DNA from 4 places in the Bradyrhizobium sp. SPXBL-04 genome. Region 1 is predicted to be linked to each of the others. Evidence: riboswitches for the same ligand, from Rfam matches in the RefSeq annotation. Region 1 holds a riboswitch; each other region holds the start of a gene.
What was found. Region 1 has a riboswitch for cobalamin ahead of ACNJX8_RS20600 (TonB-dependent receptor). Riboswitches for the same ligand answer to the same signal wherever they lie in the genome.
Positions count from the first base shown of each region.

Region 2: it holds a riboswitch for cobalamin, as region 1 does, so the genes downstream of both, metE (5-methyltetrahydropteroyltriglutamate--homocysteine S-methyltransferase) here and ACNJX8_RS20600 (TonB-dependent receptor) in region 1, are expected to answer to the same signal.
Region 3: it holds a riboswitch for cobalamin, as region 1 does, so the genes downstream of both, ACNJX8_RS26910 (energy-coupling factor ABC transporter permease) here and ACNJX8_RS20600 (TonB-dependent receptor) in region 1, are expected to answer to the same signal.
Region 4: it holds a riboswitch for cobalamin, as region 1 does, so the genes downstream of both, ACNJX8_RS26890 (TonB-dependent receptor) here and ACNJX8_RS20600 (TonB-dependent receptor) in region 1, are expected to answer to the same signal.

Region 1 is NZ_CP182472.1:4,360,676-4,366,196, reverse strand. It holds gene ACNJX8_RS20610 (IS30 family transposase) at 1-178, opposite strand, end outside; gene ACNJX8_RS20605 (hypothetical protein) at 1,118-1,699, opposite strand; gene ACNJX8_RS20600 (TonB-dependent receptor) at 1,761-3,911, opposite strand; cobalamin riboswitch at 4,112-4,326, opposite strand; gene ACNJX8_RS20595 (hypothetical protein) at 4,416-4,673, opposite strand; gene ACNJX8_RS20590 (hypothetical protein) at 4,806-5,015, opposite strand; gene ACNJX8_RS20585 (hypothetical protein) at 5,166-5,342, opposite strand; gene ACNJX8_RS20580 (adenylate/guanylate cyclase domain-containing protein) at 5,465-5,521, opposite strand, start outside.
Region 2 is NZ_CP182472.1:2,394,612-2,400,132, forward strand. It holds gene ACNJX8_RS11015 (nodulate formation efficiency C protein) at 197-997, opposite strand; cobalamin riboswitch at 2,024-2,226, shown strand; gene metE (5-methyltetrahydropteroyltriglutamate--homocysteine S-methyltransferase) at 2,329-4,674, shown strand; gene ACNJX8_RS11025 (hypothetical protein) at 5,445-5,521, opposite strand, start outside.
Region 3 is NZ_CP182472.1:5,647,517-5,653,037, forward strand. It holds gene cobT (nicotinate-nucleotide--dimethylbenzimidazole phosphoribosyltransferase) at 1-68, opposite strand, end outside; gene cobF (precorrin-6A synthase (deacetylating)) at 79-828, opposite strand; gene ACNJX8_RS26910 (energy-coupling factor ABC transporter permease) at 875-1,552, opposite strand; cobalamin riboswitch at 1,590-1,809, opposite strand; gene cobA (uroporphyrinogen-III C-methyltransferase) at 1,855-2,586, opposite strand; gene ACNJX8_RS26920 (cobyrinate a,c-diamide synthase) at 2,583-3,893, opposite strand; gene cobM (precorrin-4 C(11)-methyltransferase) at 3,893-4,675, opposite strand; gene ACNJX8_RS26930 (cobalamin biosynthesis protein) at 4,672-5,040, opposite strand; gene cbiE (precorrin-6y C5,15-methyltransferase (decarboxylating) subunit CbiE) at 5,037-5,521, opposite strand, start outside.
Region 4 is NZ_CP182472.1:5,641,898-5,647,418, reverse strand. It holds gene cobT (nicotinate-nucleotide--dimethylbenzimidazole phosphoribosyltransferase) at 1-887, shown strand, start outside; gene ACNJX8_RS26895 (histidine phosphatase family protein) at 894-1,466, opposite strand; cobalamin riboswitch at 1,539-1,740, shown strand; gene ACNJX8_RS26890 (TonB-dependent receptor) at 1,856-4,213, shown strand; gene ACNJX8_RS26885 (PepSY domain-containing protein) at 4,229-5,521, shown strand, end outside.

The sequences.
Region 1 (5,521 bases):
AATGTGTTGGCGGCATACCGCCCGCCCTCCGGAACCAGCGCACTCCGACCGCCGGCGACACCCCGGCCTCAATCGAAGCATCCTCGCTCGATCGCCCCGAGGCAATCGCGACCCAGAACGGTCTGTAATGCTCTCGCAGGGCCTTCTGAGCACGACCCACCCGCACACAGCTCTCCATCGCAACCTCCTTGCTGGAGTGTTGCGACGAGCGGTTGAATCCGCCCTGGATCGCCCGGTCGAGCCGGGCGATGACAGCGAGTGTGTGGCGCGCGTGCCACAGGCTCGTCATTGCGAGCGCAAGCGAAGCAATCCAGAATCCCTCCGCGGCAAGATTCTGGATTGCTTCGTCGCAAGGGCTCCTCGCAATGACGGAGCAAGGGGCAATGGCGTCGCTCTCCAATCCGCATCTGCGTCGCAGACACGCCTTCGCATTCTCGCGGCGGATTTCGCCCGAGCTTTGCTTGATCTCTCCCCCTCTAAAGCCAAGAGGGCGCAGGGAAGGCCGGGTGCCGGCGGCACCCGCGGTCCGCTGCGCGAAAAGCACACGCAGAGAAGACCGCACAGCAGCATACAGGTGAAGCCCAACACACGGCCTTCCCTGCGCAGTGGTTTGACGGCTTATGCCGCGCTCTCCCGGGAGCCGAGTTCCTTCTGGCCTCCCTCGCCCTCGTAGAAGTCACGGACACCGCGCCGGTTGACGCCAATGCCGCCTCCGCCAGGGCTTGACCGTAGCAACGACGGCCAGGACCACACGGTTTTGCCGTACGCGCGGTTCGCCTGCGCCACAGGGTTCGACGGCGTTGTGCACGTTGCCATCGAAATGCTGACGCGACGAACCTGACAGCGCCGTCCGTCCGCGCGAAGCCTTAGGGCTCACGGAGAGCAATCCGCCCTGCCCGCAGCTCTCGCGCCCGACGCTGCCGCGTCCACCGCAAGCCCGGCTCTACGATCATCACGACACATGATCGCCCCTCAAGGGTGAGCCGGGATGGGCGACACATACGTCAATTCCGAATTTCGGTAAAGCGGAATCTTTTTGCGCGGGCGGGTTGACAGTCCGGCGACACAGCAAGATCCCGTGGCCCCGATGGCGCCACGACGTCGAACGCAGCGGCGCTCAGGCCGACATCGCTCGCTTGCGCCCGAACGGATCGAGCAGGCGGACGATCTCGCAGGCGGCGACGAGACCGGCGAGCCAGGCGGCGCTGGTCAGCCCAAGGCGCATCACGATGGCTGCGGTGAAGGCGCCCTCTCCCCCCAGGAACGGCGTCGCGGCCAGCAGCGCGAGCTCATAGGCCGCATAGGCGGCGACGAGCGTGACGGCCAGCACCAGCGGCGTGCGGCCCTGCGGCAGCGTACGCAGCACCGCGGACGAAATGGCGGTCGAGAGCAGCGCGGCCGCGCCGATCGCAAAACCCCAGGCGATGGTGCTGCCATCGATGGGATAGTGCAGCGCGCCGAAGCCGATGGTCTGGTTGACGAGCCAGGCGCCGGTGACGACGAGCAGCGCCGGGCGCAGCGGCAGCATCGCGGCCGCGACGACGGCAAAGGCCGCGAACGGTGTTGCACAGGCGAGCGCGAAGCTCGCGAGCGCGCATGACGCCGTCAGCAGCCCAAAGCAGAACATCGGCGCAAGGCGCGGCGTCACCGGATGAAGCCGCAGACTGTCGGCGTGAGAGGGCTGGATGCTGAGAGCCATAAGTGATCTCCTTCTATTCGAATTCTAGTCCATTTGGGGACGTGTGACAGCCCTATCGACGTCAGAACGTTGCGCCGGCTTTGAGCAGATAGCTGCGGCCGGGCAGCGGATAGGCGCTGAAGCGACCGTCGGTAAAGGTGCTTGCGACTGCATAGTCGTAGTAGAGCGCGTTCAGCAAATTGTTGACGCTGAGCGACCAGAAGTACCGCTCATATTGACCACTGAGCTTGAGGTCGATCGTGCCATTAGCAGGGATCGGCTTCTGCGTTCCGGCCTGGTCGTTGTCCATGCGACGCTCGCTCCAGAACCGTGCGGTGGTGTCGAGCACGACATAGTTCTGCCAGATGTTCCAGGTGACACCCGCACTCGCGGTGTAGCGCGAGACCAGCGGCACGTCGTTGCCGGCCCAGACGCCCTCTCGGAAGACAGCCCTCGTATAAGCCATGCCGGAGCGCAAGAGCAGCGCGTCGTTGACGCGATAGGAGACACTGGTCTCCGAGCCGTAACGGCGGGTCGGATCGAGATTGGTATTGTAGAACAGGATTGGATTGAAATGGATCTCGTTGGTGAGGTCCATCAGATAGAGACTGCTCTGCATCTGAAGACCGCCTCCCTTGATACGCAGCCCAGCCTCGACATCCTGCGAGGTCTGGGTCTTGAGCAGGAACGTTTGCGGCAGTGGATTGAAGAAGGGATCGAATGAGGGTCCAGACGACACCCGCTCGTCGACGTCAGGCGTGCGAAACGCCCGCGCGGCGCGGCCGAACAGCGAGATCATGTCGTTGAGGCGATGCTCGGCACCGAGGTGCAGCGCATATTGGGTCTCGTCGCTCCTGAGCGGGAGCGCGCCGATGTCGGCGTTGAACGGAGCCGCCGGATCAAAATTGTCACGTGCCGACAGACTGATGGTCTGCACCCGCGCCCCATAGGAAACGTCGGTCGTGGGCGTGACACCCAATGTGTGCTGAAAATAGCCCGCAACGGTCTGCTGCCTGAGGTCGTAATTGTGCCAGGCGGCGAGACCCTGGCCGGCGCCGCGGTTCTGCTGAAAGCTCGCATCGTAATAGTCGATGCCGGTCAAGAGCTGCGACGGCATTCCGAGCAGAAGGCTCTTCACGCTGAGGCGCGGCGTGATCGACCATGTCGTCAGATCAGCGTCGACATAGGTCGAGGTGAAAAAGGCGGGCACCGGCGTCGGACTGGAGAAGAATGCACTCTGCTGCCTCTTGTCGCGCATGCCGCCGTCGACGATGAGATCGACACCGTTCACCAGGGTTTTTGTGAAACCCGCTGTCGCGCCAAAACCTTGCTGGTTGGCATAGTTGAAGGGCGTGCTGGTCCCCTTCCGGTTGGTCGCGAGTTCGTCGAGGCCGATCGAGGGATCGACGGTGCGGCCGCCCGGCAGTCGCAGTTCCTGATTGTCGCCGGTCACGGTCAGGAAAGCAGTCAACCCCGGCGTCGTGTAGTTCAGATTGCCGACGCCGTTCTCCTGGGAATAACGATTGTTGTCACGATAGCCATCGGTCTTGACGGTGTTGCCGTAAAACGAGGTCGACCACGGACCGGAATTGAGCCACGTCGAGACGTTGGCGAGCCTGGTGTTGAACGAGCCGAAGCCGGCCTCGATGCCCGCGGCCATGGGTGGTCCGCCGACGCCGTTCTTGGTGACGATGTTGATGACGCCGCCGACCGCGTTGTCCCCATAGAGCACCGCACCGGAATTGCCGCGCGTGATCTCGATGCGCTCGATGGAATTGAGCGGGATGGTGGCAAGGTCCACCTGCGCCATGTCGATGTCGTTCAGCCGCCGTCCGTTGACCAGCACCAGCGTGTTGGCGGTTGCGAACGCGCCGAAGCCGCGCAGGTCGACACTGGTCTTGGCGCCGATCGGACCGCCATAGAACGTCGTGATCTGGGCGCCCGATACTTGCGTCGAGATGATCTCGGCAAGCGTCTGCGACGGCGAATGGGCGACGTCCGCGGCGGTGATGACGGTCGTGGCGGCGTCGACGATGCCTCCATTGTTGCTGGCCGCCTCACCGCCAAAGCCGGCCGAGCCGGTCCCTGTCGGCGCGCCGTTCGGCGTCGCACGGCGTCTCCCCATGTCGCCATCGCTGCTCGCCCTGGCACGCGTGCGGTTCTGATCGTCGGCCCTGGTCACTTCGACCGGCGGCAACTGCTCGGCGGCAGTCTGGGCGCGGACGCCCCTCATATTGAGGACAAGAACGGGAATGATGAAGCTGGACGCCAGCCAGGCCGTGCGACGGCACCGGATTGCGGCGGAAACGGAAGACATGCGAACAAAACCTCGGCAGGACGTCAGTGGCACGTCACAGCGAACGAGGTTTCACGACGAAGCGATCAATCGCTCCGGTGAAGCTAATGTCTGTACTCCCCGACCGACATCTTCGCGTGTGACCACGGCTGACGGCAGGTCTCCTGGCTCGCGGGTCGTTACCTCTCCGTCGCCTTCCCAGGACCGAGATTCCCAGTGGCATAGGACGAGAGATTCGCCGCTTACAGTTGCGGGGGCAGCCATGGCATTGAGAAGATTCCGGCGTTGGGAAAATCTCGCACCACGTTCCCTTTTGATCTCCGTGAGGAGAACCGTCGCGGATCTTTTACGAGTCGTGCAGCCCGGGAGTCAATCGGCTGGTTGCATCTGGCAGCGACCACTCGCCGCTGCCGGTGCGTCCCGCAAGCAGAGGCCCGGCAGCTACGTCCGCCCTCGCGGGCGCTGGGCCTGCGCCCAAGCGATGGCGACGTCGCGTGGCGGAACATCGATGCGCTTGATCGGCGTCAGTTCGCCGGAGGCAGAGACAATCGCGGTCTCCTCGCGGCGGCAGCGCCGACACACGAAACGGACCTCACGCGGGAATGCCGACCAGCTTGAACGTTTGACGTTGGCAGCCATCGGCCAAGCGTCGCAATGCGAGCACGACACTAGGAACCGGCCGGGATCGAGCATACCCATTCAATCGGACTCCATGCGTCCTGCCCGCCTCCTTCAATGATTAATCCAAGTGAATCGTTCCGGTGCCTGGGCACCGCCGACAGCCTCCTGTCTTTTGGCGCGCCGGCGATTTTGGCCACAAGCATCAAGAACTCAGCGAGCCCCCTTGAGGGTGCAGGAGGTCGTGCAGGTGACCGTGGTGCCGTGATCGCATGACTTGCAGGCGCTGACGCACTGGTTCATGTCGCGAGGATTGTAGCTGTAGTTTCGCATCGGGCAGGTCGACGTCGAGCCGGTGATGTCCTGCTCCTGATCGCAGGCCGCCGTCATGAGCGCGAATATGATCACTGCAACGAGACGCATGGGATTGCCCGTCAAACATGGCAAGTGACACTCGCGAGGCGCTGCATTGCAACGAACCCCGGCCTTCCCACTACGAGCCATCGCCAATCAGCGACGCCCGCATGCGCCTCAGAATGCGCGCCAAATGTTAAGAACGGATTGCAATCGGCCTCAAGCAGCAGCGCTGGTCGCGATCGCCTGCCGCATATCCACTGCCAGCTGGCGGTACTGCTCGGCGAGCTTCAGATAGAACTCGCGCTTGGTGCTGTCGGTGGCGAGCTTGGCAATCAGCTCGCACTCGGCGGAGAGCGTCTCGAACCGTTCGAGCCTGTCCTCAAGGTGTGTCATCGGCGTGTCCCCATCTGACGCCTCAGGGACGTCGAGCCTAAGCCCGGGAAATAGGTCACGGCGAACATCGTTATGGAGTAGAATCGTTTTTTCCAGTCGGCGACGCCGGACGGCAGGCAATGCTATTTCTGCTCCAACCGCCAGGCGCCGTCCCAACCCACGTCCGGCGGGTTGACCTC
Region 2 (5,521 bases), 2.0 Mb from region 1:
GCTCGACTCCTCGCGGAAAGAGCCGAGCGCAATGTGCTGCCCCGACCTTGCCGATGATGGGCTGAAGGCTGCGGGAAAGACTCGCGACTGTTGCGAAGGCGTAAACACCGCGACTTTAGAGCGGATATGTCTTGCGGTTACTCTGAGGCGTGCGGCGCTCAAGGAGCGGCGGCGCGATCTTGCTCTGGGCGACCATTTACTCAGGCTTTTCGCGCCCCTCTAACTCTTCCCGTTCCTTTGGCTCTATGCGATCGAACCAGGAGCCAGGAGGAAAGGTCGCGATGCGCTGAGCAAAGAAGGATTGCGGCTCCCAATCTTGTCCTTCGCTCTTCTCGAAAGTGATGACCCCGTTGTGGGTAAAAAAGCGGGGCCCTGGGATATTACAGTTCACCAAAAGCAGAACGCGCCACAGGCCACCTTTCTCGGTAGGCTTATCATTCCGTTTCGGCAAGTAGTCCACTCCAACAGGTTCAACGATAGTGCAGCGGCCCCGCCGCAGAAGATTGCCGAGCTGGCCTTGCGCGGTCGTCACAAAGTTGAAGTTGGCCGGATCATGAAGAAAGCGAAGATTTGCGTCCTTTTCGCCATCCGTGACTTCACTGACGATCAACGAGAGCGCCAGGGCGCGCCAGCCCAATTCCATCGGCTTTGCATAGGTCGACGCAAGTTCAATCGTCCCGTCGAGCGCGATCTTCCAGGTGATAACGTACTGTTCGTCTGATTTATTGTCCCGGTGCCTGGTCCACGAAACGAAAACATATTCATTTCGGTCAACTTCTTCAGCGACGCCCCACGTTCCAGGGACGAAGTGTGCCACCTTGGAGACGTTGGAGATAATGTGTTCTATCGTTTCACCGTTTTGCGCTCGCCACGTTGACTTGACTCTTTCAATAAGGGTGCTGTCGTCGGCGCGAACACTGTTGCTCGTGACAGCCAGCCCGGCAAGGCAGATCAGCAATCGACCGAGACAAAACCATAGCGCGCGTCTTCCAGACATTCTCTTCATAACCGTCGGCCTATCCGGTTTTCATCCACACGTCATTTCGAAGCGGGCAACGATTATGCGCGAGCGCAAGAAGTTAGCGGCGACGCGACGGGGTGCCCGCTGATGACCCGCGCGAGCAGGCGCTCCCTTCTATGTCACGCGCCGCTAACTTCAGTTGCCAGCGACAGCCCCAATTTGCTGTGCTGGACACGCCCAGCAGGAGAAGTCTGGGCATCCCGAGGACTTGCATTGTTCGTGCCAGGTAATAGACGGCAATTCGCACCGACTTTGTGTCCTCTTTGTCGACTTTCCGACTTACGCACGTTTCGATGGTTTCATTCAGCCTATCCATCGCGGCTTATGCATCATCGTCACGCACCGGATATTCGGCGACGCAGGGCAACGCTGACTGCCAAGTTCCTGACGGGAATTGGGAGCACGTTTGCCGCCATTGAACCGTTTGGTTCGGTATCGTTGCCGGAATGTGGGCTTTTCTATCTCTGCCATGCCTTCTTGCGGCCAAGGGGCCACGGCGCGTTTGGCGCTCGTTTCGCAATATGCGGCGCTCCGGAAATCGAGAGCAGCCTCAGCCAGCTGCGCTTTGCACTCAATGGCCAACGACGCGAGCCGATCTTCACCGCCGAGCATTTGGAGTATGGCTGGCGCCGCAAATCAACGTGCTCGCCAGGTATGTTGCTGGCTTTCGCCAGGTGTCTTGGGCCTATTCAACACGGATCCCGTTGGTCGAGAAGGCGGCTGGATGGCGGACGTGCTCGAAGAACCGCTGGTAAGCCGGGACTCGCATCAAATGCGTTCTACTCAAGGCAGCAGTCCCGACCGCGCAAGCCGCATTCGTCCGTTCCACCGATCTGGCGTACGGCCCCACGCGCAGGCAGCTCCGATGATCATCCGATATCGCTGATGGAGAGCGCTTTTACATCGTGGTCGACGATAGAGCTGCACAGTCATTCGCGTAGCAGATGTCGCAGCATCAGCTTGAGACATAATCTGATAGGTTGACGGCAGAATTCTCTTGCCGATAATCCAAGTCGTCGAGGTTCTCCGGCTTCCATTTGATCCGGAGCTAAGAGGGAAGCCGGTGAAAATGCCGGCGCTGCCCCCGCAACTGTGAGCGGCGAGCCGCTGTCCAACGATGTCACTGAAGCCTGCGCAGCTTCGGGAAGGCCGGACAGCAGCGATGACCCGCGAGCCAGGAGACCTGCCCCGACAATATATTCGTCCACGGGCGGGGTGTCCCGGTGGTGCGCCAAGCAGCCGTCGCACGCGCGACTTCCCCTGCCTGCGTCCGCCATGGCCTTTGCCCCCAACATGGGGTTAACGCTATGTCTCTTCTCTCCCTTCCGGTTGCCACGCTCGGAACGCCACGCATCGGTCCAAGGCGCGAGCTCAAACTCGCTCTTGAAAGTTACTGGGCCGGAAAAAGCAGCGAACAGCAGTTGCTCGAGGACGCAGCCGGCCTGCGTGCCGCGAACTGGGCTCGTCAGAAATCCATCGGCGTCACGGTCATTCCATCGAACGATTTCTCGCTGTATGATCAGGTGCTCGACACAAGTGTCATGGTTGGCGCCATCCCGGATATCTACGCTTCGAAAGCCGAATCCGTATCGCTCAAGACGTACTTCGCCATGGCCCGCGGTTCACAATGCGACGACCAGGGTGCGAGTTGCGGTCACGGACCGCGCGCATTTGGCGCACCCGCGCAGGAGATGACCAAGTGGTTCGACACTAACTACCACTACATGGTCCCCGAGTTTCACAGGGGACAGACTTTCAGACTGTGCTCTCGCAAGCCGATCGAGGAGTATGAGGAAGCCAAGGCGCTTGGTTTTCAGACCCGCCCTGTCCTGATCGGGCCGGTCACGTTCCTAAAGCTCGGCAAGAGTGCCGATCCTGCCTTCCAGCCACTCTCACTATTGGATCAACTGATACCGGCCTATATCGAGGTTCTGCAGGAATTGGCCAAACGCGGAGCAAATTGGGTCCAGTTCGACGAGCCCTGCCTGGCTCTTGATCTGGATGAGGGGGCGCGAAAATCTTTGCTACATGCCTATGACCGGCTCGCCAAGGAGGAGCCCGCCATCAAGATCATGGTTGCCAGCTATTTCGGCGACCTCGGCGACAATCTGAACACCGCCTTGAGCTTGCCAGTTGCCGGACTGCACCTCGATCTGGTTCGAGCGCCAGAGTTATTGGATGAGATCATTGCTGGCGGCCGAAGTGATCTCGTCATGTCGCTCGGTGTCGTCGACGGCCGAAATGTATGGCGGTCGAATTTGTCGTCGCTCCGCCAGCGGCTGGAACCCGCGATTGCGAAACTCGGCAAGGATCGTGTACAGATCGCGCCATCCTGCTCGCTGCTTCATGTGCCGGTCGATGTTGAACTCGAGACGGGGCTCGCTTCCGACGTCAAGAGCTGGCTTGCTTTCTCGGTTCAGAAGATGCGTGAGCTTGCGATCCTGGCGCGGGCACTCGCAGGCGACCAGAATGTTGCGCAAGCTCTTGCCGAGTCGGAATGTGCCGCGACTGTCCGCCGGACTTCGCCAAAAATCCATGATGCCAATGTCGCTGTCCGGATGAGAGCGATCGACCAAACCATGCGCCGGCGCGCCAGCCCATTTGCCCGTCGTGCCGAGATCCAACGCAATCGTTTCGGACTACCGGCTTTTCCTACCACGACGATCGGATCGTTTCCACAGACCACAGAGGTCCGGAATGCCCGTGCGGCGCATGCGCGAGGCGCGATGAGCGACGAGCAATACGACAGGTTCCTCAAGGAGGAGACCGCGCGCGCCGTACGTTGGCAGGAGGACATCGGTCTTGATGTCCTCGTGCATGGCGAATTTGAGCGCAATGACATGGTGCAGTACTTCGGCGAGCAACTCGCCGGCTTCGCATTTACCAGAAACGGATGGGTGCAATCCTACGGCTCGCGCTGCGTCAGGCCACCGATCCTGTTTGGCGATGTCTTGCGGCCGAAGCCGATCACCGTGGACTGGTGGCGCTACGCGCAATCGCTAACCGGGAAGCCGATGAAGGCGATGTTGACCGGACCGGTGACGATCTTGAACTGGTCCTTTGTTCGTGATGATATTCCCAGAAGCGAGGTCTGCCGCCAGATTGCGCTGGCGATCCGAGACGAAGTCCGCGATCTCGAGAATGCTGGTGCGACCATGATCCAGATCGACGAAGCTGCACTCCGCGAAGGAATGCCGTTGCGCCGATCGGAGTGGACGGATTATCTCGATTGGGCCGGGGATTGCTTCCGCATCTGCTCATCGGGCGTCGCCGATCAAACGCAAATTCATACGCATATGTGCTACTCCGAGTTCAACGACATCATCGGTGCGATCGCTGCAATGGATGCAGATGTCATCTCGATCGAGACGTCGCGCTCGAAAATGGAACTACTCGAGGCGTTCAGGAACTGCGAATATCCAAATCAGATCGGGCCGGGCGTGTACGACATCCACTCTCCACGCGTTCCCGAGACGGGCGAAATGAAGAAGCTGATAGCGTTGGCTCGGACACGGCTGCAGGACTCGCAGCTCTGGGTCAATCCGGACTGCGGCCTGAAGACGCGCAAATGGGAGGAGGTTCGGCCGGCGCTTGTCAACATGGTTGCTGCCGCCCGCGAACTGCGCGCTGCATCCGATCCGCGAGGCCGTTGATCCTGGGCTTGGGTCTCTTCTCGACAAAGCTGATCCGCTTGTGGATCACTTGCGCTCTCGATAATCTCGATGGAGGCTTGGGAACACGAAAAAAATGCCCGGCCCCGCTTAGCGGGCCGGGCGGAAGTAAAGTCTGGGAGGAGCGACGCTGACGCATCGCACGGACTTCCATCGGCGGAGGGAGGACAGCCGCCGGTTCGATCACGGCGAGGACATTCGCCGAAAATCTGAGCCCAGTTGAAGCACAAGCTCAGCCTAGCTCAACTATGCCGTGGTATGCGAGCGATATAGCTCGAGATTAGAAATCTACACCAAGGTTTGTCGCTCATGATCACGTTGGCAACTGTTGCTGACAGCAACGAGGGGCAGTGATGCCGGGCGGTTGCCGCACCGGACGGGCACCAACCGCAAACTCTATGTTCCAAAAACCCGGCTCCAAGGATCTCGCAAGCGTAGCCAATGCATGAGCGGTCGCTACGATTTGGATCCTGCTTAAGGCAGTCGTTGGTTCCCCCGATTTATGCCAAGCTTTGAGAGAGCGGTGACGGGATTCTTTGGAGGATATTTGCCGGCCAGACAGCGGCAGGCCGCTCGGTCCCAGTTCGTTTCGACCGAAAGGCCTTCGGGCTGGGGCCGATGTGGTCTACGCCGGGCACAAGCCATTTCATCGGTACCAGCCCATCTTGAAACAGAGACCAAACCAACCAGCGAGCGCGATTAGAGCGGCGATGTTGATGTACTTCTGCGCGTTCTGCATCACTTCACCGCAGTCAAAGACTCGGCCACGCCGGCTTTCTAAGCCGACCAACGATCTTAGCCTGCTCGTTAAGCCACTCAGCGATCTCCC
Region 3 (5,521 bases), 1.3 Mb from region 1:
TCGATCGCCGCCTCGCGGTGAATCGCGGAGATCTCGGGGCACTGTTGGTAGACCCATTCGGGGAGCATGCTGCCTCGCTTAACGCGTGCGCTTGAGAATGTAGCTGTCCATGATCCAGCCATGCTGCTCGCGCGCTTCCTGCCGCATTGCGACAATACGCGAGCCCACTTCGGCCAGCGCGCCGGACATGACGATCTGATCGGGCATGCCGAGATAGGCGCCCCACCAGATCTGAAGCCCAGCCGGATCGAGCGACTGGAACGCCGTGCCGCCGTCGAGCATCACCACCACGGTATCGACGCCCTGCGGCCAGCCGCCTTCGCGCAAGCGCCGCCCCGTCGTGACCAGGAACGGCTCGCCGATGTCATTGAGCGGCAGCGCATGCACGGCGCACAGCGCCTGGATTGAGGTGATGCCGGGCACGACCTCGATATCAGGCAAGGGATCGAGCCGCCGCGCGATGCGTAGCGAGGAGTCGTAGAGCGAAGGATCGCCCCAGATCAGCAGCGCAACCTTGCCCTCGCCGGCGAGATGATTTGCGATCGTTTGCGACCAGGTCGCGGCAACCGCATCGTGCCAATCGTCCACGCCCTTGCGGTAGTCCGCCTCAGTCGCGTCACGCACCGGCAAGTCGAACTCGGCGATGCGCGGGCTCGCGCTGGTGAGCACGTCCGCGCAGATCGTCCGCCGCAGATCCGCAAGATCGGATTTCGCCGTCCCCTTGCGCGGGATCAGGACGAGATCGGCGGCGTTGATGGCTTGGATCGCGGCGCGCGTGAGCTGCCCGGGATCGCCGCAACCGATGCCTATCAGGGAGAGCATGAGCATCGCGAGCGCGAAGGGCGGCCGCGCCGGCCGCCCGTTCGCTTGTCTCTTAAGCGGCGTTATGCAGGCGCGGCGTGACGAGGCCGGGCGCGGTGACGCCACGCAGCGACTTCGCCAGCGCCAGCACGGCGAGATCGGCGAGCGGCTCGATCACGATGACCAGCGCATAGGATGCCGCAAACGTCGCGATGTTGGCGAGGTTGGTCGCGCCGAAGCCGGAGCCATAGAGGGCCCAGAACGCCACCCAGGCGACGATGCCGGACTGATAGGCGGTCGAGAGCGCCAGCGCCTGGCGGTATTGCAGATCGACGTAGGCCGTGTTGCGCGGAATGATCCGCGTCGCCAGCGCCTGGATCGCGAACAGCGGCACCAGGAGCGTGGTGACGTTCATGCCATATTGCGGCAGGTCGGTCGGCACGAAGAAGACGCCCTGGAGCAGCAGGCCGAACGCAAGGCCGAAGGCGGCGGGCGCAGCACCGAACAGCAGGAACAAGGTCGAGCCCAGGATGAAGTGCACCTCGGAGACGCCGACCGGGAAGTGCGGCAGCACCTGGAAGAAAGTGAAGACGAGGCCGGTGGTGGCGAGCGTGCGCGTCGCGAGCGAGCCAACACCCTGCTCGCGCACGGTCTCGACTGCGAGTTTCAAGGCAACACCACCTGCGGCGATGCCGGTTGCGTAACTCAACACGAGCTTGGCGCCCGTCACGATCCCTGGTTCGATATGCATGGTTCAGATCCTTCCTGCCGTCACACCCGACGGCCTTGGCCTCAAAACGTGCAGGGCCGGTCTCCTGGCTCGCGGTTCACTGGGGTTCTCCGGCCTTCCCGAGCCTTGCGGCCCAGTGGCTGATCGGAGCCCCTCACCGCTTACAGTCGCGGGGGCGGCTGGGGTTTTGGACGCCGCAACTGGGTCCGCCCATCCCCATTCCCGATTATGCTCAGGCGCTTTGCGCCGCGTCGAGCACCATGCCTCTCCTGTGTGCCCCTTTCGCGAGCCGGGCGTCAAGGGGCGAAGGGCGACGGCGGCCATCATGACGGATCGTCTCCCGCCAGGGCGCCGAACAGGATGACGGCGGCCGTCGAGGCGGCGCCGCCCCGCGCAAGCTGCTCGGCGAGCTCGGCAATCGTGGTGCGGACCAGCCGCTCGTCGGAACGGCCGAGTGATTCCGCAAACAGCGCCGGCGTATCTGCGGCGAGGCCATGGTCGATCAATTTTGCGGCAAGCGCCGGAAAGGTGCGCCGGCCCATGTAAACCACGGTGGTTGCCTCGGGATCGGCCAGCGCCGCCCAATTCAGGTTTGGCGGCAGTTCGCCGGTGACGTCGGCCCCGGTCACGAACTGCACCCGCCGCGAGGTGTGGCGCCGGGTCAGGGGGATGCCGGCTTGCGCGGCGGCAACGCAGGCGGAGGTGACGCCGGGAATGATCTCGTAGCCGATGCCGGCCTCGCGCAGCGTCTCCAGCTCCTCCTCGAGCCGGCCGAAAATTCCGGCGTCGCCCGACTTCAGCCGCACCACCCGCGCGCCGGTTGCGGCATAATCGACGAGCAGGCGGTTGACATGGTGCTGCTTGGTCGAGGGCCGCCCTGCCCGTTTCCCCACCGCGACGAGATTGGCGCCGGGACGGGCGAGATCGAGGATCGCGCCGGAGGCAAGATCGTCATAGAGCACGACGTCGGCCTCACGCAGCCGCGCAGTCCCCTTCACCGTGAGGAGTTCTGGGTCGCCAGGGCCGGCGGAGACGAAAGAAACAAAACCGCTCACCGATCCTCCGCGATCAGATGGAAGAACGTGCCGGTGGCTTGGCCCCGCCGCGAGCCGGTCTCGGCAATGACCGTGCCGGTTGCATCGTGAACCACGGCCAGCGGCGTGTCCGGCTGGGCGATGATTGTCGAATAATGGAACTCGTGGCCGCGCAGGCGTGCGCCGACCTGATGCCCCGGCATCGGTGCGGCCAGTTCGGCGAGACGATAGCCCAGATGCATGCGGCGCTTGGCAAAGCTGGTCTCCAGGCCGAGCAACCCCGCCATCTCATGGCGCACGCCGTCGGCGTCGGTCAAAGCGATTCCCAACACCATATAGCCTCCGCATTCGCCGTGCACGGGGCGCGTCTCAGCAAAGACGCGCAAGCCGTCGCGAAAGCGTGCACTAGCCGCAATCTTGCCGGCATGAAGCTCGGGATAGCCGCCTGGCAGCCAGCAGACATCGGCGCTTGCGTCAGGCGCTTCATCGGCCAACGGCGAGAATGTCGAGATCTCGGCGCCGGCCGCGCGCCAGGCTTCCAGCATATGCGGATACAGGAAAGAGAACGCCGCATCGCGGGCCAGCGCGATGCGTTGGCCCGGCGGCGTCACGTTCAGGCCGTTCGCCCCGGATTGCGGCGCCCAGCTGGCTGCCGCTCGCAGCACCGCCTCGAGATCGACATGCTCGGCGACGAAGCGCGCGGCCTCGTCGATCAGCTTGCCGATCTCGACCTGCTCCTCGGCCTGCACCAGGCCGAGATGGCGCTTCGGCAGGCTGATCTCGGCATGGCGCGGCAGTGCACCGAACACGGCAATGCCGGCATCGTTCAGCGCGCGCCGCACGAGATCTTCGTGACGCGGGCTGGCGATGCGATTGAGCACGACGCCGGCAAGATGCACCCCGGCGCGATAATCACGAAGACCTGCGGCGATCGCCGCCGCGGTCTGCGCTTGGCCAGAGGGATCGATCACCAGCAGCACCGGCCAGCCCAGCATCTCCGCGATGTCGGCGGTCGCACCGGTGCCGGAGACGCCGCGTGCGGCGACACCGTCGAACAGGCCCATCGAACCCTCGGCGAGCATGACATCGGCATGCGCGCCGCGGCTGACGAGATGCGCGATTTCTGCGCGGTCCATCGCCCAGCTATCGATATTGACGGAGGCGCGTCCCGTGGCGGCGGCGTGGAAGGCGGGATCGATGTAGTCGGGCCCGCTCTTGAAGCACTGCACATTCAATCCGCGATTGCGCCAGGCGCGCGCGAGCGCCAGCGTCAGCGTGGTCTTGCCGACGCCGGAGGCCGGTGCGGAGATGACGAGGCCTGCCGCCATCATGACCCCTCCGGAAAGCGTGGCTCGGCGCCGACCGGCCGATAGCGGCGATCATAATCGGCGGCATAGAGACGGCTCTCGTCAAAATCCGCGGCGCCAAGCGTCCGGCCGACCAGGATCAGCGCGGTGCGTTCCATTTCGCCGCCCACAGCCGCATCGAGCGTTGCGAGCGTCGCGCGCACGATGCGCTGGTCCGGCCAGCTCGCGCGCCAGACGATGGCGACCGGACAGTCCGCGCCGTAATGCGGCGTGAGCTCGGCGATGACCTTGTCGAGCAGATGGATCGACAGGTGGATCGCGAGCACCGCGCCGGTGGCAGCGAACGCAGCAAGCTTCTCGCCCTCAGGCATCGCGCTGGCACGGCCCGGCGTGCGCGTCAGCACCACGGTCTGAGCGAGACCAGGCAGCGTCAGCTCGGCCTCCAGTGCCGCTGCAGCAGCCGAGAACGACGGAACGCCCGGCGTCACCGAATAGGGAATGCCGAGCGCGCGCAGGCGGCGGAGCTGTTCGCCCATCGCCGACCAGATCGAGAGATCACCGGAATGCAGCCGCGCGACATCTTTGCCGTCCGCATGCGCAGCGGCGATCTCGGCGATGATCTCGTCGAGCGACAGCGGCGCGGTGTTGACGATCCGCGCACCGGCCGGGCAATGCGCCAGCACGCCCTCCGGCACCAGCGAGCCGGCATAGAGGCAGACCGGAGAAGCGGCGATCAGATCGCGTCCGCGCAACGTCAGGAGGTCGGCAGCGCCCGGCCCCGCGCCGATGAAATGCACCGTCATGCGCCGTCTCCTTCAGCGATCGCCGCGGTCGCTGTGCGATCCTGCGAGACCGCCCGCGTCGCAATCAGCCGCGCACGAGGGCCGGCCGCTGCGAGCGCCGCCGCTTCGGCGACTGATCCCGTGCCGAACTTTTCCGCAATAAGCTTCGACTGCGTCGGGGTGTCGATGCCGGCCAGCAATTCGGCCGGGACGGCTCTGATCGGCACACCGCATTCGCGCGCAAGCTGCTTCAGTGCTTCCGCATCAGCCTTGTCGCTGACAGTCGCCACGGCAGAAAGGTCTTCAAAACCGCCGGCCGCCAGCAGCGCCTCACGCAGCGAAGCCAGCGTAACGTCGCGCTTGAATCCGAGCCCGGCAACTTTCATCGGACCACACTCCACTGCACCACCGGACGTGCCGCCTCCCAAGAGCGGTAGCGGCCGAGCGGGCCGGCATGCGCGATCTCGACGCGCATCAGCTCGCCGCCGTGGCGCTGCTGCAGCTCGCCGAGCAGCGCCTCCGTCTCCAGCGTGACTGAATGTGCAACAAGCCGCGTACCCGGCGCGAGCCGGGGCCAGATGGCATCGAACATCGCGGCGTCGAAACCGCCGCCGATGAAGACCGCATCGGGCGCTTCCAGCGCAGCCAGAGCTTCGGGCGCATTCCCCGTGACGACGGTGATCCGATGCGCCAGCCCGAACGCCGTCGCATTGCTGCGGATGTTCGCAGCGCGATCCTCGCGCGCTTCGATCGCGATCGCTGTCCCGCCACACAGCGCCCACTCGATGGAGATCGAACCTGAGCCGGCGCCGACATCCCACAGCCGCTCACCGGGACGCGGCGCCAAGGCCGACAGCGCCAGCGCAC
Region 4 (5,521 bases), 1.3 Mb from region 1:
CCGCGCGCGTGCCGATCATCGTCTTCGCCGGTGATCACGGCATCGTCGCGCAGGGCGTGTCGGCCTATCCGCAAGCGGTGACCATCGCGATGATGGCGAACTTTGCCTCCGGCGGCGCCGCGATCTCTGTGCTGGCGCGTGAGCTTGGCTCCAGCCTGGAGGTGGTCGACGCCGGCACGCTGGCGCAGGAGGAGATGGCGGGCGTCGTCACCGACAAGCCGCGCTCTGGCACGCGCGACTTCAGCGTGGAAGCTGCGCTCGAACCTGCGGAACTGGCATTCGCCTTCGCAGCCGGCCAGCGCGCTGTTGCACGCGCGGAAGTCGGTCAGCCCGATCTCCTGATCTTCGGCGAGATGGGCATCGGCAATACCACGACTTCCGCGGCGATTGCGGCGAGCCTGCTCGGCATCAGTGCCGAGGAGATCGCCGGCAGCGGCACCGGCATCGATGCGGCCGGACGCGCGCACAAGGCGCAGGTGATCGATGCCGCGATTGCGCGCCATGGCATTGCGGGGGCTTTGCCCGAAAACATCCTGTGCGCGGTCGGCGGCCTCGAGATCGCGGCGATCTCAGGCGCGATCATTGCAGCTGCGCAGCGCCGCATCCCTGTATTGATCGACGGCTTCATCGTGTCGGTGGCGGCGCTGGCGGCGGTGCGGATCAACCCGTCCTGCCGGCCGTTCCTGCTGCCGTCGCATCAATCGGCGGAGCAGGGGCATCGGCTGGTGCTGCGTGCGCTGAACGTGCAGCCGCTGATCAGCCTCGATCTCCGGCTTGGTGAGGGATCGGGTGCGGCCATCGCGCTGCCGCTGGTCCGCTCGGCTTGCGCGCTCCACAACGGCATGGCGACGTTTGCGCAGGCCAATGTGCCGGATCGCCCGGCCTGATCCGGCTCAGGCCATCCGCTGATTGACGGAAACGACGCGCCACCCGGTCGCGAGCCGGTCGATCCGGGTGAGCGACAGCGGATCGATCACGAAGCGCAAGGCGGCTTGCGGTGTCAGGTCCAGCGCGATGCAGAGCGCAGCGCGGATCGTGCCGGAATGCACGACGAGCGCTGCGGAGCCCGCGCCGATCCGCGAGAGCCCAAGCCGGACGCGCGTGACCTGATCCTCAAAGCTCTCGCCGCCCGGCGGACGTCCGCGCGCCGGATCGCTCCAGAATTGCGCATAGGCCTCGTCGCCAGCCGCGCCGATCTCGTCATGCCGACGGCCGGTCCATGCGCCAAAATCCTGTTCGCTGAATTCGGGCATCAGCTCGGGCGTGAGTCCCAGCGCGTGCGCGGTTTCGACCGTGCGCCGCGACGGGCTGGCGTAGCTCGCTGCGCCCCGCGGCAGGCACTGCCGCAGGGCCTGCAGTTGCGCGCGATCGCCGAGGTCAGCCGGCGCGTCAGCCGCATGGATCGTCCCCGCGACGCCGTCGACCGGTGCATGCCGTATCAGCCAGAGGAAGGTCTCGCCTTCCATGCTCATCTCCGAGGAAGTTGGTTGCTGTGGCAATAGCGCCGCAGCTTGCACATTGACTCTGTCTTGATCGTAATCCTAGATGGCTTCGACGGTTTCCCCGAGAGGGGATGAAAAGGGAATGCGGTGCGGGGAATTTGTCCCCAATGCCGCGGCTGCCCCCGCAACTGTAAGCGGTGAATCCTTCGTCAGAAGCCACTGGGTCCTCGGTCCCGGGAAGGCGACGAAGCGGTCACGACCCGCGAGCCAGGAGACCTGCCGTCAGCCGTGGTCACACGCGAAGATGTCGGTCGGGGAGTACAGACATTCGGCTTCATCGGACGGCTGATTAGCCCAGGGTGAGACCTCGTTCGCTGTGACGTGCCACTGACGTCATACCGAGGTTTCGAACCGTGTCTTCCATCCATATTGTCCGACAGCGCCGCTTCCTGCTTGCCTCCGCGGCGCTCACATCCTTTGCCGTTTTTGATCTGCCCGTGGCGCTGGCGCAGCAGGCCCGTGAACCCCTGCCGCCGGTCGAGGTGTCGCCGGCGCAATCCCGCAAGCAGGCCAAGCCGGCGGGCCGGGAGGCGCAGAGCGCCCGCCGTGCAGCTGCACGCAGACCGGCGGCCGCATCCGCAGCGCCCAAGCCTGTCGTGCCCGCCGCCGCGGCAGCAACGCCGCTCAACAGCAATGCGGTCGCCGAAAGCGCTTCGCGGCTCGGCCTCACCGTGCGTGAAACGCCGGCGACCGTTGAGGTGATCTCGGCCGAGACGATGCGCGAGCAGGGCTATCGCACTGTCTCCGAGGTGGCGCAGGGCGCAGTCGGTGTCACCTCCGGCGACAATCCGGCTGAACCTTCGGCCTTCTCGATGCGCGGATTCACCAACAGCCAAATCAACACGCTCTACAACGGCATTAAGATCGGTCCGCAGAACATGACCTCGCGGATCGCGGATACCGCCAATCTGGAGGCGGTGGAATTCCTGAAAGGTCCGGCCTCGCTGATCTCGGGCGAGGGAGCCGCCGGCGGTGCCATCAATTTCGTCACCAAGCAGCCGCATACCGGACCGATCCGGAATGAAGCTGATTTTTCCTGGGATTCCCTGAACTCGTTCCGCATTCACTATGGTTCGGGCGGCAGCACCAACGTGCAGGGGCTGGACTATCGCTTTGACATCAGCCGTTCCACGCTCAACGGCTTTGCCGACGATACCAATGTCAAGACGTTCGACACGTCCGGCCAGCTCAATTACCGCATCTCCGACAGTCTCAAGATCTGGGGCGCGATCGAGTACCGGGAGGATCGTTCCAAAGCCTATTGGGGCGCGCCGCTGGTGCCGATCGCCTTCAGCGGCTCGCACGCGACGACGGGGATCGTCTCCGGCAATTACGTCTCGAACTACAACGGAACCAATCTCGGTGCCGTCACCATCGATGATCGTACCTTCAACACCAACTATAACGTCCTCGACAACCGCAACGTCGCGCAAGAGGTGTGGCTGCGCGGCGGTTTCGAGCTGAAGCTGGCGCCCGATCTGACGCTGAAAAGCCAAGCCTATGGCTACGGCGCAGAGCGCACCTGGTTCAACAACGAGATCGAGGCGTTCAATTCCACGACGAACATGGTCAACCGTGAACGCTTCTATGTCGCGCACAGCCAGCGGCTGGTGGGCAATGTCACCGACCTGATCTGGGATGCGAACATCGCTGGCTTCGACAACCGGCTGGTCACGACTCTCTCGTCAAGCTATCTCGATTTCGTCAGGCCGGGCGCGGCGAACTTCCCTGGCGATTCCGTTTCGCTCGTCGATCCCAACCGCGGCTTTTACGGCCCGCTGACGATCCAGCAGCAAACCGCGCGCATCGACAACGAGGCGCTGTCGTTCGAGGACCGGCTGAAGCTGACACGGACCTTCGCTCTGATCGGCGGCCTGCGCGTCGAGCATATCGGGCTCGACCGCAACTCGACCGATAAGAACGGCCTGGAGAAGGCTGGCTTCCCGCTCACGAAAGACTGGGCGCCGGTGACGGGACGCATCGGCTATACCTGGGAGGCTGTTCCTGGCCTGACCTTCTTCAGCCAGTACGCCACCGGCGCCGACATCGCAGCCAACAACATCTTTCTGCTCGGGCCGACCCAGCCGCTCGACCTGACCACCGCGCGCACCTATGAGACCGGCGTCAAGCACCTGTTCTGGGACAACAGGGCGGAGTGGTCGTTTTCCGCCTACGACATCGTGCGCAAGAACGTCTATGCCGCAGCTGGCGGCATGCAGTTGAATATCGCCGGACGGCAGGAGTCGAAGGGCGTGGAGCTCGCGGCGGCCGTGCGCCCGATCGACCCCCTGCGTCTCTGGGGTAACATCGCCTATGTCGATGCGCGCTACGCCGACTACAACTTTGTCGGTGGCTCGTTCTCCGGCAATACGCCGCCGAACGTGCCGCGCATCGTGGCCAACGCCGGCGCATCCTGGCGCTTCTTCACGCCCTGGCCGGTGGAGCTCGGCATCGCCGGCCGTCATGTCGGCGACCGTTACAACACCGATGCCAACGTGGTGACGATGAAGGCCTATACCGTTGCCGACGTCTATGCCTTCGTCGACATCCCCAAAACGGTGTTCAATGCGGTCGACCAGGTTCGCCTGACCTTTCGCGTCCGCAACATCACCGACAAGCGTTACGCAATCTGGGGTGATCCGTTCTACCCCGATCAGATCCTCCTGGGCGCGCCGCGCACCTATGAGATCTCGGCGGCGTTCAAATGGTGAGGCCGCGAGCATAAGATGAGCGCGATCGTCCTGCTGCACCGCTGGCTCGGGATCGCGTTCTGCCTGCTGTTCGCGATGTGGTTCGCGAGCGGAATCGTGATGCACTTCGTTCCGTTTCCGTCGCTGACGGAAGCGGAGCGATTTGCCGGACTCATGCCGGTGGATCGCGGAGAGAGGAGGATTTCGGTCGCGGATGCGGTCGCTGCGAGCGGGATCGTGGATGCCACGCGCGTTCGGCTGATCCAGCGGAGCGACGGCGCGGTCTACATCGTCTCGGGTCCATTGCGTCAGCGCGCGATCCGCACGGCCGACGGGAACGACGCGTCGGTGAAATCCGCTGATGTCGCACTGGCTATTGCGCAGGCTCATGCGCGCCAGCGCGAGATCAATGCCTCGCATGCGACGATTGTCGGCCGTGCGGATTACGATCAGTGGAGCGTGCCGAATGGCTTCGATCGTCATCGCCCGCTGTTTCGCGTGGCCCTCGGCGATGCCGCGGGGACGGAGGTCTATGTCTCGTCGCCGACCGGCGAGATCGTGCTTGATACGACGCGGAGCGAGCGCGGCTGGAATCTTGTCGGCAGCGTGCTGCACTGGATCTATCCGACCATCCTGCGCAGCAATTGGACCCTGTGGGACCGCGTGGTCTGGACCTTGTCGCTGCTGGCGCTGATCGCGGCTGTGCTGGGTGCGGTGCTCGGGATCGTGCGGATCAGGATTGGCAAAAGGCAAATCTCCTCGCCTTACCGTGGCTGGCATGCGCTGCATCACCTGATTGGCCTCGCGGCAACGGTCTTCGTGCTGACCTGGATCTTCAGCGGCTGGCTCTCGATGGATCACGGCCGGCTGTTCTCGCGCGGGCAGTTGACGCCGGCAGAGGCCAGCGTGGTGAACGCCGCGCCGGATTGGCGGGAGGCCTCATCGCTCGATCTGCAGCCAATATCTGCCGCGGCGCGCGAGGCGGAATGGTTCGCGTTTAACGGCCATGTCTATCGGCGCGATCGGGTTGCCCTCGGTGGTCAGACCTTGAGCAGGAGAGGGGATGCGCTGCGCGATGGACTGGCGGGATTCCTTGACGTGCACGAGATTCAGGCTCTGACGGGGCGCCTTACAGTCGGCTGCGGCCCACCGTCCGTCCTTCCTGATAGCGACGACTACCCCGCGCTATCCACAATGCCCGGTGCACCGGTCTACCGCTCGCGCTGTGATGGCGACCTCTGGTTCGACATCGACGGGGCCGATGGCAACGTGCTGCAAAGACTGGATCCGTCGCGGCGCGCCTACCGCTGGCTTTACAGCGCGTTGCAC